DNA from 2 places in the Rhodococcus sp. IEGM 1408 genome. Region 1 is predicted to be linked to the other one. Evidence: riboswitches for the same ligand, from Rfam matches in the RefSeq annotation. Region 1 holds a riboswitch; the other holds the start of a gene.

What was found. Region 1 has a riboswitch for cyclic di-AMP ahead of R4P08_RS11540 (C40 family peptidase). Riboswitches for the same ligand answer to the same signal wherever they lie in the genome.
Region 2: it holds a riboswitch for cyclic di-AMP, as region 1 does, so the genes downstream of both, R4P08_RS07205 (transglycosylase family protein) here and R4P08_RS11540 (C40 family peptidase) in region 1, are expected to answer to the same signal.

What each region holds. Positions count from the first base shown of each region.
Region 1 is NZ_JAWLRW010000006.1:188,803-195,716, reverse strand. It holds gene R4P08_RS11555 (heme-copper oxidase subunit III) at 1-177, opposite strand, end outside; gene trpD (anthranilate phosphoribosyltransferase) at 464-1,528, shown strand; gene R4P08_RS11545 (DEDD exonuclease domain-containing protein) at 1,509-3,152, opposite strand; cyclic di-AMP (ydaO/yuaA leader) riboswitch at 3,740-3,891, shown strand; gene R4P08_RS11540 (C40 family peptidase) at 3,904-4,512, shown strand; gene R4P08_RS11535 (NlpC/P60 family protein) at 4,703-5,770, shown strand; gene R4P08_RS11530 (glycosyltransferase family 4 protein) at 5,823-6,914, shown strand, end outside.
Region 2 is NZ_JAWLRW010000003.1:407,773-414,686, reverse strand. It holds gene R4P08_RS07215 (helicase-associated domain-containing protein) at 1-1,495, opposite strand, end outside; gene R4P08_RS07210 (hypothetical protein) at 1,595-1,792, shown strand; gene R4P08_RS07205 (transglycosylase family protein) at 1,921-2,550, opposite strand; cyclic di-AMP (ydaO/yuaA leader) riboswitch at 2,562-2,719, opposite strand; gene R4P08_RS07200 (hypothetical protein) at 2,897-3,178, opposite strand; gene R4P08_RS07195 (cold-shock protein) at 3,297-3,701, shown strand; gene R4P08_RS07190 (DUF2771 family protein) at 3,711-4,220, opposite strand; gene R4P08_RS07185 (MFS transporter) at 4,217-5,608, opposite strand; gene R4P08_RS07180 (glutaminyl-peptide cyclotransferase) at 5,601-6,512, opposite strand; gene R4P08_RS07175 (DUF3027 domain-containing protein) at 6,571-6,914, shown strand, end outside.

The sequences.
Region 1 (6,914 bases):
GGGCCAGTCACCTCCCGAGTTCGCCTTGGAGACGAAGTACATCGCGAACAGTCCCGCGAAGAACATCAACTCCTGGGACAACCAGATGATGGTGCCCACGCTGACCATATTCGGCCGGTTCAGCGAATGAACACGCTGGGCCATGGCCGATCCTGAAGTTTCTACTGCGCTCGTCACGAGGCCAAGTATGACCCCTGAGGTGGGCGGAGTCATCATGGACCCCCGATTTCGGCGTGTCCTGACGTCGTTTGTGCAGGTCGGTTTGAGAACTAGTCATCGGCACCCCGGAAACCACACCCCATGCCGGGGCTATCAGGGGCTTCTCAGGCTGATCGGTGGGTGGCCGGATACCAGCGACCAAGGGTGCCCGCGGGCGGGATTGACGCCGCTGGTGGCACGATTGCCGACGTGCGGACCGTCGACGCTGACGGTCCGGTCGTCACAGGGAGAGAGGTCGGGACAGGTGGGGAGTTCGGCAGCAGTCAACGGGGGCCGGTCGTGGCCCGGGGTGCTCGGCACGCTCACCGCGGGTGACGACCTGGATCCGGCGGACGCCGGGTGGGCGATGGCCAGGATCATGGAGGGCGTCGCGACGGACGCGCAGATCGCGGCCTTCGGCGTGGCGCTGAACATGAAGGGTGTCACCGGCCCGGAGCTCGACGCGCTCTCCTCGACGATGCTCGACTTCTCGCGCCGTGTGCCCACCTCGCGCCCCTGCGTCGACATCGTCGGTACGGGCGGCGACCGCCAGGGCACGGTCAACATCTCCACCATGTCCGCGCTCGTCGTGAGCGCGTGTGGGGTTCCCGTGGTCAAGCACGGTAACCGGGCCGCCTCGTCAAAGAGCGGTGGGGCGGACGTCCTCGAGGCGCTGGGAGTGGCGATCGATCTGGGCCCGGAGCAGGTGGCCCGCTGCGTGGAGGAGATCGGTGTGGCCTTCTGCTTCGCGCCGGTGTTCCATCCCGCTCTCCGCTTTGCCGCAGCGCCTCGACGCGAGATCGGCATCCCGACCGTGTTCAACATCCTCGGGCCGCTGACCAACCCGGCCGCGCCGTCGGCCAACCTCATCGGGTGCGCCTTCGGGCATCTGATGATGGTGATGGCCGAGGTGTTCGCGCTCCGCGGACGGTCGGCGCTGGTGGTCCGCGGATCCGATGGCCTGGACGAGATCACCATGACGGGCCCGACGCGCGTCCTGCGGGTGGCCGGCGGACACATCGACGACGACGAGATCGCTCCCGGCGACTTTGGCATGGAGACGTGTTCGATCGAGGAACTGCGTGGTGGGGACGCCCAGCACAACGCCGGCGTCGCCCGGGACCTGATCGCGGGCGAGAAGGGCCCGGTTCGCGACGCCGTGCTGCTGAACTCGGCGGCAGCACTGGTGGCATTCGACGGGCTCGATCGGGGAGCCGATCTGAGGTCCGCGATGTCCTCTGCGGTGGATCGCGCTGCCGCGGCGATAGACGACGGCAAGGCGGCCGCACTACTGGAGAGGTGGGCGGCCTTCAGCTCGTCGAGTCGCTGACCTCGGGCTCGCGGACACCGGCGGCGGCGCGTTCTGCCCGGTCCGCCCAGTCGTTCAGGGTGTGCGCCCCGTCGAGGGGGAGCACCCAGCTGCCCTCGACGGTGACGATGCGGGTGGGCGCCGAGTCGATCCAGCGGTGGACGTTGCCGATCTCGGCTGCCGTGGCCCCGGCCAGCGGGCCCGGGCCGGGCAGGACGGTGGTGGCCGCCGCCCGGAGCGAGTCGATCACGGGGAGCGGTGCCGCTCCCGTGGGAACGGTCCCGGATGCCGCCAGACGTCCGTGTCGAACGATCGCCACCGACCAGGTCCTGGGGAGGCCGGCCTGCACCAGTACCAACTCGGTCAGGCCCGCGGTGGCGGCCAGCTCCTGTTGGCGGGCGAGGATCCGGACGAGGGTGGCGGCCCGGTCGCGGAGGCGGGCCGCGCGCTCGAAGGCGCCGTCGGCCGCGAGTTCGTCGATCCGGGCCACGACCGCCCGGAGTGGGGCGGAGTCCCGACCGGTCACCAGGGCAGCCCAGGCTCCCGTGTCCGGTGCCCCGTCGCCGGCCTCGGATAGGTCCAGCCACGCGGATCGGGCGTCGTCCGCCCGCCGGAACGGCCCCACGGCGAACGGGTGCTCCGGGTTCCGGGTGACCTGCCCGCGGATCGCCCGTCCCGATGGGGGCGCGAGCCACCACCCGCGGCGGGGGCTGCGGGAGCATCGGTTGAACGGTGGTTGCAGGGAGTCGATCAGCCGCTCCTCGACCGTCCATGCCTCCAGTAAGTGGGTGCACGGCACCGACTCGACCGCAGCCGCCAGCCCGACCATCGTCCGCATCCTCCCGCGGGCGTCCCCGCCCGAGTAATAGGAGCGGGCTCTGCGGCGGACGGCTCCCGATGACCCGACGTACAGCGGACCGCCGGCCTCGTCCCGGAAGATGTAGACACCTGGGCCGGACGTCAGCGACTCGGTCAACGAGGAGCGGCGCCGCACCTCCGGGGTGAGGCGACCGTCGTAGGCGCGGAGTTCCGAGACCGTGCCCACCCCGCAGTCGCCGACCCGGGAGATGAGGGCGTGCAGGACGTCGACCGTGGCACGGGCGTCCTGGAGGGCACGGTGATTGGGTTCGACGGTGGACCCGAGATGAGCGGCGAGTACGCCGAGCCGGTGTCCGCGGGTCTCACCCCGATGGAGTACGCGGCGGGCGAGGGCGAGGGTGCAGACAGACGGCGGATCGGGCCACGGGTGTCCGGTGGTCGCGGCGGCGGCGCGGAGGAATCCGAGGTCGAACCGTGCGTTGTGGGCGACCAGGACGGCTCCGCGGGAGAACTCCAGGAATGTCGCCATCACCTCGCCGAGCGACGGGGCTCCGATCAGATCCCCGGGGACGATTCCCGTGAGCCGGCTGATGTGTCGCGGCAGCGAGCCGGAGATGGCGACGAACGTGGACAGCTCGGCCCGCACCTCTCCGCCCTGTACGCGGACGGCTCCGATCTCGGTGATCTCATCCGTGCCCGGCCTGGTCCCGGTGGTCTCCAGGTCCACCACGACGAACGTGACCTCGGACAACAGCGGTTCGAGCTGGTCAAACGTTCCCTGGGCGCCGGACGTGGCGGCAGGGACTCGCGTGGTGCTCGGGGACATGGACCAGACGGTAGCCCCCGGGTCCGACATCGATAAGGAGTGAGGCTGGGTAGTGGGGCTGGGTGGTGGGGCCGGGTAGAGGGACCGGGGAGTGGGGTCGCTTGTGGTCCCGGCCTGGATCGGGATGTCGGACCCCTCTCCTATGGTCGGCACCGGTCGGTCGACAGGGTTGGTTCGTCGGCAGGGTTCGTCGACAGGGTTCGTCGACAGGGTTCGTCGACACCGACTCGTGGATCGCGGGCTGGTAACGAATGGGCAACACGCCCAGGACGGAGTGTGAGGTAGATCATGTTCTCAATGGATTGCGCGCGGTGTCCGGCTCGGCCGGGGCGGTGCGAGGGGTGCATCGTGTCAGTGCTCCTCTCGGGGAACCCGCAGCTAGACCAGCTATCGGAGGAGTCTTGCGGCTACGTGCTGGAGCCGGCCGTCCGTTCGGCGATCGAGGTGCTCATGGATGTCGGAATGGTCTCGACGGTCCAGATCATGGCTAGGAACACCGCCGCCTAGGGGAAGGACTGGACTTCGACGAGATGGTTTCGTAACCTTTTCGAGACCTCGGAAGTCATCGCCCACCTACCGGTGGGCAGCCGGGGTCACCACCTAAGCGCCCGTGAGGGCGCACCGGGGAACCAAGATCTACTGGGGTGAATCGCTCGGAGGCCGAGAGGCACAGAGAGCGTAGGACAGACTTCCGTGTCCGAACCCGTCAGCTAACCCGGTCGGTGTACAGGAAGAAAGAGGACAGACTTTCGTGGGAACCCACAGCATCAAGACCAGCCCGACCGGTTTCCGCGTCGCCGCCGCCGGACTGCTCGCAGCCGGTGCCGCAGTCGCCGGCGCCGGTACCGCCGCCGCCGCGCCCGTGACCGTCGACGTCCCCGTCGAGCTCCGTCTCCCCGGCGTGCCGACCCAGGTCACCGTCGACCTCCCCGAGGGCATCGTCCTCCCGGCCGGTCTCGCCCAGGTCGCGCAGGCCGCCCCCGTCGAGTTCGCCGCTCCGGCGCCGCAGATCTCGACCGGCCAGCGCATCCTCGAGGCCGCCAGCACCCGCGTGGGTTCGCCCTACGTGTGGGGCGCCACCGGCCCCAGCTCGTTCGACTGCTCCGGCCTGACCTCCTGGGCCCACAAGGAGGCGGGCATCTCCATCCCGCGCACCAGTGGGGCCCAGATCGGCGGCGGCACCCAGGTCACCAAGTCCGACCTGCAGCCCGGCGACATCGTCGCCTTCTACAGTGGCGCCAGCCACGTGGGCCTCTACGCCGGCAACGGCCAGGTCCTGCACGCGCCGTCCTCCGGCAGCTCCGTGAGCTACGCCCCGCTGGACTCGATGCCGTTCTACGGCGCGACCCGCTACTACTGAGCCTCCCCGCCCCACGGGATTCCACGAACCCCGCCGATCACCGGTCACGTAACCGGTGTCGGCGGGGTTCGTCGTCTGTACCATCCCGAACAAGGACGATGCACCCAGCTCCAGGGGGCGTCACGCCGTCACCGATGACCGATGACCATGACCGATGAACGATCACCGATTCGAGAGCGTGCCTGTGCCCATGACCCGCAGTGTCCGCGCGGTCGCGATCGTCGCGGCCGCAGGCGCAGTGCTGAGCGCCGGTGTCGCGGCGGCGTCGGCTCAGGACCCGGACCCGGCACCGACGACGACGTCGTGGGCGGCTGTCGATTCGCCGGACGCCTCCGCCGGCGAGGATCTCACAGAACTGACGAGACTGTCCGACGAGGCCGGTGCGCTGGGGGAGGAGCTCCACCTGGCCCGAGCCGAACTCGCCGTCGCCCACGCCGAGCGTGATCGGCGGGAACGCGACGCCGGGGTGGCCGCCGGGCGGGCCGCGCTCGCCCACAACAACGCGTCGCGGGACCAGTCCCTCGTCGATCACCTGGCGACCAGACGCTATCGGATCGGCGAGACCGGCGGCGTGCGGGCGGCCGCGCTCGCCGAGAGCCCGCGCGACCTGGTCGACCGACTCGGGACCCTGCAGCGGCTCTCCGGTGCGACCACCAGTGCCCTCGACGCGTCGCGTGCGGCGTCGGCGGAGGCCGCCCGCTTGCGGGACGACGCCGCGCTGGCCTCCGAGGCGGCTCGGACGTCGGCCGGGGACGCGCAACACCGCGCGGATGAACTCGACCGGCGCTCGGAGGAAATGAGGATGCGGATCGACGAGGTGAGACGTCGCGTGGACGCCCTCTCGGATGCGCAGCGGGCCCGGTGGGCCGGTGGTCCCGTGATGCCCCCGGGCTACGTCGCACCGCCGGTCGACAGCGTCAACTCGGCGGCGCTGCGCGTCGCGCTGTCCAGACTCGGTGCGCCGTACTCCTGGGGTGCCACCGGTCCGTCCGAGTTCGACTGCTCGGGCCTGATGGTGTGGTCGTACGCCCGGGAGGGCAAGACACTACCGCGGTCGAGCCAGGCGCAGGCGGTCTCCGGCGCGCCGGTCGCGATGGCGGACGTCCAACCCGGCGACCTGGTGATCTACAACCCCGGAGCGACACACGTCGGGATGTACGCCGGCGACGGTCTGGTGCTGCACGCACCGACCTACGGCGTGCCGGTCAAGCTCGAGCGGGTGGACGCGATGCCGATAGACGGGATCCGCCGCTACTGATCCCGGCAGGCCGCCAGGGTGTTCGCGGACCATTGTGGCAGTCTCGGAGGCGATGACGAGGACCCTGCTGATCACCAACGACTACCCGCCGCGGCCCGGCGGCATCCAGTCGTACCTTGAGACATACCTGGCCCATCTCGATCCCGACGATGTCGCGGTGCTGGCCTCGACGTTCCGTGGGAGCGAGTCCGCGGAGTACGACGCGTCCCGCCCGTACCTGGTCGAGCGGGTGCCGACGGAGATGCTGCTGCCCACCCCGGATCTCGCGAGCCGCGCGAGGAGACTCGCCTCGGACTTCGGCGCGACCACGGTGTGGTTCGGCGCGGCAGCGCCCCTGGCCGCGATGGCGCCCGTCCTCCGCGAGGGCCCGGTCGACCGGATCGTCGCCAGTACCCACGGTCACGAGGTGGGGTGGTCGATGCTGCCGGGTTCGCGTCAGGTGCTCAGGTTGATCGGCGAGTCGACGGACGCCGTCACCTACGTGAGCGACTACACGCGGCGGCGTTTCGCGGCGGCGTTCGGTCCCCGCGCCCGTCTCGTGCACCAGCCCGGCGGCGTCGACACGGAGCGGTTCCGGCCCGATCCGGCGGCGCGGAAGGCGATCCGGGAGCGCTACGGTGTGACCGACCGCGAGGTGATCGTGTGTCTCTCGCGGCTCGTCCCGCGGAAGGGCCAGGACGCGCTGATCCGCTCGATGCCGGAGATCGCCCGCCGCGTGCCGGGTGCGGTCCTCGTCGTCGTCGGGGGTGGTCCCCATCGCCGGACACTGGAGGGGCTGGCGCGCCGCCACGGGGTGACCGACCGGGTGATCTTCACGGGGCGGGTACCGGCGGAGGAGATCGTCGACCACCACCGGATGGCGGACGTGTTCGCGATGCCATGTCGGACCCGCGGCGGGGGCCTGGACGTGGAGGGGCTGGGGATCGTCTATCTGGAGGCGTCGGCGTGCGGGGTGCCCGTGGTGGCAGGGCGCAGCGGCGGCGCCCCCGAGACGGTCCTGAACGGGCGTACCGGGCTCGTGGTGGACGGCACCTCGGACGCCGAGGTGACAGACGCGGTGGCCGGTCTGCTGGCAGACCGACCCCGCGCCTCCGCGATGGGCGTACGCGGCCGCACCTGGGTGCTCGACCGTTGGCGCTGGGAG
Region 2 (6,914 bases), on a different contig from region 1:
TGAGGATCGGCTCGAGGTCGTCGACGCCAGGGGCGCCGGTGGCGGGGGACCCCGCGGTGGCGGAACCCGCGGCCAGGAGCCTGGCCGCGCTGGTGGCGGTGGTCCCGACGACGAGGCCGAGCCGTCGCGCCTCGAGGACGGTCTCCGTGCACGGCCGGGATCCCGCGCGGGAGAACCACACCGGCGAGAACCAGCGCACCACCTCGGGCAGCAGGGCGTCGCCGGGTTCGGCGGCCGGGTCCAGCTCGGACAGGGCCCGCAGGACCCGGCTCCGTTCGGCGGGAGCCGGCGGTCCGACCGGGTCGCCGAGGGCCGGGACGGTGCCGCCGCCCTCGATCTCGGAACCGACCCGCCACGGCGCGCGGGGCATCGACCACCAGGCCAGGACGAGTTCGGCCCACCGGCGCGCGGGCTCGCGGGCCGACCACACGTCGGCCGCCTCCGTGGGCGCCCACACCGAGTCGAAGGCGGAGTCGCCGACGTCGGCGTCTCCCACCGCGAGCAGCCCGGCGCCCGCGAGGACCTCGAGCAGCAGGGGGAGTTCTCGCGGGTCGAGAGCAGCGGACCGGGCGACGCGGCGCAGTTCGCGGACGCCCACGCCGCCGGCCTTGAGCGTGGCGGCCGGCAGGACGGACAGCGCCGCGATGACCGCGTCGCACCGGTGGAGCAGGTCCAGGGCGGCCACGCCCGCGGAGGCGTCGGTTCTGGTGGCTGCGGAGGTCGTGGCCGCGGTCCCGGTGGACCTGGTGGCGGCGGCGACGGGCGCCGCCCACGCGGGGGTGTCGAGCAGGGAGGCGCCGTGCGGGCGGGCACCGTGGCGGGCCCGGTCGAGGGTGTGGACGCGGGGGACGACGGCCTCGCCGCCGTCGGCTCCGGTGATCACGGCGAGTCCGGCGTCGGCCAGCTCCGTGGCGGCGGCGCGGACGGTCTCCGACGCTCCGGACCCGAGGGCTCCGACCGGCGAGCGGCCGCGGGCGATGGCCTCGAGGACACCGAGCGCCCGGGCGGACAATCCGTTCCACGCGGTCTCGAGGTCCGCGCCGGCGGGCTCACCGGGTTGCGGCGCGATGACGGGGGCCGAGTCGACCGCGGCCCCGGTGACGGGAACGATCCGGGCGCGGGACTCGTCACCCCAGAGCAGCGCGAGTTCGCGGAGGGTGTGCACGGAGGTGCGGAAGGCCGGGTCGTCGTCGTCGACACCCAGTCGCCCCGACACCGCGCGGAGTGGGACGGGACCGGAACCGGCGCCGAGCTCGGCGATGGTGGCCAGGACCAGCAGGTCCGGCCAGGTCAGGGTGCCCATAGCGCGGGCGGTCGACGCCGGCAGCCGCAGGCGGGAGGCGAGGACGTCGAGCGAGGCCGGGGGAGGGTTGGCCACGTCCGGGCGCAGCACGCACAGCCGGACGAGGGCGTCGTCGGGCAGGCCGGCCAGCCAGGCGGGGAAGTCCGGTTCTCCGCTGGCGGCGTGTCGGGGCGTGGTGCGCGAGGGCGACATATCCTTCCAGCCTAGTGAGAAGCCGTCGGACCAGAGCCGGTGCGGGTGGTATCTGACCCGGTTGCTGACGAATCGGGCGCGAGGTGAGACACTACCGGTGTGGCTGCCAAGAAACTGACCTACGACAACCCGGGATGGCCCGACGCCTCGTTCGGCGAGCACCCGGTGACCGAACTAGCTGCGCTGGTCGCGGGAGGACTGTCCCCCTTCGGGCAGGAGATCTTCCCGTTGCCGCAGGAGCGCCTGAACTACGTTCACCCGGTGACGGTGATCAACAAGGGTGTCCGGTCACGCTGACCCCGGCCGCCTGCGCACGCGAAACGGGCCGCCACTCCCTGTAGGGGGTGGCGGCCCGTTTCTCGTGGTCGGGTTCGACCGGTATCAGTCGGCCGGCGCTCGGCCGGCCGGTGTCACTCGGCCGGAGCTCAGTTCAGGTAGGCGGCGACGAAGCCGTCGACGGCCTTCTGGTTGCCGGCGTAGGCAGCGTCCACGAGGGCCTTGTTGGCCTCGTAGCCGCCGGAGATCGGCAGCGCGATGCCGCGGCTCTCGGCGAACGCGGAGAGCGTCGCGACGTGAGCGGCGGCGGAGACGGCCTCCGGGGTGGCGGGCGCGGCCGGCGCAGCGGCGACCGGTGCGGCGGGCGCCGGCTGGGCCACGTCACGCGGCGTCGGGGCGGAGTTCAGGCCCAGCTTGGCCGAGCAGGCGGGCCATGCGCCCCAGCCCTGACCGGCGAGGGTCTTCTCGGCGACCGCGATCTGCTGCTCACGGGTGGCCTGGTTGGCGGTCGGCGCGTACTGGGTGCCGCCGTAGGCCGCCCAGGTGCTCGGCGAGAACTGCACGCCGCCCTGGTAGCCGTTGCCGGTGTTGATGGCCCAGTTGCCGCCGGCCTCACACTGCGCCAGACGGTCCCAGTCGGAGTCCGGGGCGGCGTTGGCGGCCGGGGCCAGGGCGAGCCCGGCGGCGGAGAAGGCGGTGCCCGCGAGGACGACCTTCACAGCGGTCCTCGGCGCGGAGGAGGTGGTGGCGGTGCGGTGGCGTCCGTTGTATGAAGTCATGTACACGTCAGTCCTTTTCACTCTGTGCCTACGAGGTGAGCTGTCGGGTTCGGACGAGTGCGCCCGGCCGCCTGCGGCGGCTTAACCCCAAGGCGACCTGTGGTCGCCGGCCCGTGGTGGGCCCTGATGTGGGTCCCCCGTCCCCGCCCGGTAACGGTCAAAGTCGCATCGTCCGCAGGGCGGGGTTCGGAGGTGCGTCCGATGCCGACTCGCTGACGAGCCTGGGGAGAACAGTAGCGGGCTGATGCCGGATCGTCACCATTCTGAGACAAATGCTTCTCGCGCAGGTCGCGGCAGGCGCTGTTATCTGCTCGTTACCTGGAGGTTCGCCGGAAGGTGGGTTCGGTCACACCCGGGGCGGTCGGGAGCCGAGGATGGCGTAGAGCAGGCCCAGGAGGAATCCGGCCGGGGTGAAGATGATGGCGCCGAGGTAGAGGAGCGTGGGGGCGTCCCGGCCGATGACGAACGGGGTGGCCGCGGCGAGGATCGTGAACACCACGCCGAGGGCGAACACGGCCATTGCCGCGAAGAACAGGCCTCGGCGCCGGGGGCGGGTCGGAGCGGGCGCGACCGCGTCGGGTGCCCAGGGGTCGAGGTCGTCGGCGGGGCGTCGGTCGTCTGAGGTCACACCGGGAGGTTACCGGCCGGGGACGGGCGGGGACCAACGCGCGGCGAGGGTAGTCTCGGTGCCCTGAGAAGTCGACGGCCACGCGTGCGTGCGGGGCCGGGTGGAGAGGTGGATCGCGGTGCCCAGCGGCAAGGTCAAGTGGTACGACGCGGAGAAGGGCTTCGGCTTCCTCTCACAGGAGGGCGGGGAGGACGTCTACGTCCGGTCCGAGGCGCTCCCGGAAGGGGTGGAGGCACTCCGGCCCCGTCAGCGCGTGGAGTTCGACATGGTCTCCGGCCGCCGTGGACCCCAGGCTCTCCGGGTGGTGGTCCACGAGGACCTCCCCACGATCGCGGAGGAGCGCGCCCCGCGTGGCGGACCCAAGAGGTCGCCCGATGAACTGCACGGGATGGTGGAGGACATGATCAAGGTCCTCGAGACGGCCGTCCAGCCGGAGCTGCGGCGCGGCCACCGGCCCGATCACAAGCTGTCGGGACGCGTGGCCTCCGTGCTCCGGGCGATCGCGCGCGAACTGGACGCTTGATCCGGCCCGCTAGTCGTCATAGGTGAAGCCGACCGACCACTCGCCGTTGAGGATCGACTCCGAACCGTCGGAGGCGTAGACGAGCGCGACCGCCTGGATGGCCAGACCCTCGATCCGGCCCTCGTCAACGGTCGTGACGGGGATCAGCAGCTCGCCGGGGCCTCCCGGTTCGACCGTGTACTCCCGCACGCCGTCCCCGCGGACCTCATAGATGTTGAGGGTGGCGTCGCGGAGCTCGACCGGTAGCCGGACCGTGAGGGTGTGCTCACCGCGGACGGTGAACGCGCCGACCGGGTTGGTGTACGCGGTCCCGTCGAGGTCCGCGGCGGTGAAGGGGAGTACCTCGACGTGGTCGCGATCGGTGGCGACCGTGACGGAGGGGATCGCCCCGAAGCGGGAGACCGAACCCTGCCACGCACCCACGATCGCGGCGATCATGATGACCATCCAGGCCAGGATCGCCCAGGTGACAGGGCGGACGCGGGGACCGGACGTGGGGGCTGCGCTGCGGGGACTCACTCCTCCATTCTGCCGAGCGGGCGCGCACCGGGCGCACGGGGGTCGCGCGGCGCCCCCGGGAACCGGGGTCTGTTACCGCCGAACCCCGGCACGAGGGTCGACCCCCGGGCGGTGAGCAGCGACTGCGTGAACAGCAGGGCGCCGACCACCGCGATGACGGAGAAACCCACGACGAAGTCCGGCGGCAGCAGGACGCCCAGCGCGCCGCCCGAGACCCACGCGAGCTGCAGAGCCGTCTCGGACCGGCCGAAGGCGGACGAGCGCGCGGAGTCCGGGATGTCGGTCTGGATCGAGGCATCGAGCGCCACCTTGCCCAGGGCGCTGCACGCCGCGGCGATGAGTGCGAGGACGGCTGCCGCCCAGATGGTGCCGAGGAACGCCGCGACCACCGCCGCCGACAGCGCGGCCCCCGCCGCGGTCGTGGTGATCCGACCCGGTCGGCCCAGCGGGAGCCGCGAGCCCACCGCGTTGCCCGCGAAGGTGCCCAGGCCCCCTGCCACGCCCGCGATCGCGAGGATCCCGGCCTGTTCGGCGGCCGTGGCGTTCTCCTGGGCCTTGGCGACGAACGCCAGGTACAAGGTGAGGAAACCGGTCATGAAACGGACCATGGACACGGCCCACAGATCGGCGAGGACCTGCCGCCCCAGGGGGCGCGTGAGAACGGCCCTGAGCCCGCTGGTGAGCGACTGCCCGGAGCCCATGCGCAGCGTCGCGGACTCCTCCTCGGGCGAGGCCTCGGCGTGCGCGGGGATGGTCATCGCGACGTACGCCGCAACGAGCGCGATCGTGGCGAGCAGCCACAGGGCGCCGTCGGAGCCCCACACCCACGACACCGCACCGGCCAGGGCGCCGGCGACCAGCGACCCGCCGATGTGGCCGAGCATGGTCAGTCGGGAATTGGTCCTGACCAGGTCCAGCGCCGCCGGCAGGACGTGAGGGGTGATCGAGGCCTTGACCACCCCGAAGGTCTTGGACAACACGAGCATCCCGAGCGCGAGCGGGTACAGCAGCCAGGAGTCGAAGTTGAGCGCGAGGATCACGGCGAGCACCGCCCGCAGGGTGAAGGTCAGCGACACCGTGAGGCGCCGCCCGCCGCGGAGGCGGTCCAGGGCCGGCCCGATCACCGGGGCGACCAGGGCGAACGGCGCGACCGTCACCAGGAGGTAGAGGGCGACCTTGCCGCGCGACTCCGCGGTGGCGGCGGAGAAGAACAGGGTGTTGGCCAGGGCGACGGCGAGGATCGCGTCGCACGCGAAGTTGGCGACGGTGACGTAGCTGAGCGGCGCGAGCCCCGAGCTGTCCGCCCCGTCGGCGTGGAAGACCCGCCGCAGACCGCGCCCCACCGAGGCGGCGGCGCGGCGGGGAGGACCGGGGGAGCGCTCACCCAACTAGACGCACCTCGTAGACCGAGGTCCACAGCTTCCCCGTGAGCAGCACGTTCTCCGAGTCCGGCAGCGAGGCGATCCCGTTGAGCACCCCGTCGCGGTTGGCCGGCCGGGGCTGCTCGAGGGCGGAGGCGTCGTAGATCGCGGTGACCGCGCCGGTGGCGGGGTCGATCCGGATGATCTCGTCGGTCATCCAGACGTTGGCCAGGATCGACCCGTCCGCGCAGTCGAGCTCGTTGAGCATGCCGACCGGGGTACCCCCCGAGGTCACCGACACCGTCCGGGTGGGCTCGAAGGTGACCGGGTCCCGGAAGGTCAGCTCGTCGGAGCCGTTGCTCATGACCAACTGCGAACCGTCATGGCACAGACCCCAGCCCTCGCCCTCGTGCCGGACCTCGGAACGCACCTCGAGGGTCTGCGGGTCGCGATTGTGGGCGATCCCGTTCTGCCAGGTCAGGGTCCACAGGGTGTCCGGGGTGACGGCCAGTCCCTCACCGAACTCGTCGGCGGCCATCGGGACGGTGACCGTGGGCCCCTCGCCGACCAGCGGGCGGCGCTGCACCACCGAGCGGCCGTACTGGCCCGTCGACTCGTAGACCTCGTCGCCGACCACCTGCAGGCCCTGGGTGAACAGGGCGGGATCGTGGGGAAGAGTCCGCACGACCTCCACCGAACCCCGGGCGGGCCGAGGGTCGGACGGGCCCACGGGGACCTGACCGGCCGAGGCGCTGCCGGTACCCGAGCCGGTGGGCAGGCTCGAGGAGGCGAGTGCCGTGTCGGACGACGCCGACGACGATGACGCCGCCGCCGAGGTCTCCCCGGAATCCGCCCCCGCACACGCGGCGACGGCGCCGACGAGACAGAGCGAGACGACGAGGGGGCCGACGGGGCGCAGGACACTAGGCATACCCCCAGGATGCCGCACGACGGGCCGGACCGTGACGTCGACGCGGGTGATGCGCATAATGGGACAGGTGAACACCGAGGTAGGCACGGATCAGGAGGCGGTCTCCCTGAGTACCGATCAGGCGTCGGACTTCGACGACGCGCTGCGCGAACGGCTGGCCTCCGACGAGGCCCGGGCCGCGGCCCGGGCGGCGGTCGAGGAGTTCTCCGCCGACGGGGTGGGGGAGTACCTCGGTTCGGTCGTCGAGGCACCCTTCACCACGACGCACCGGTTCGCCTCCGACCTCGCCGGCTACCGGGGCTGGTACTGGGCCTGCGTGCTCGCGTTGGTCCCCGGCGGCGAGTTGACCGTCGACGAGATCTCGCTGCTGCCCGGCGCCGACGCGGTGGTGGCACCCGAGTG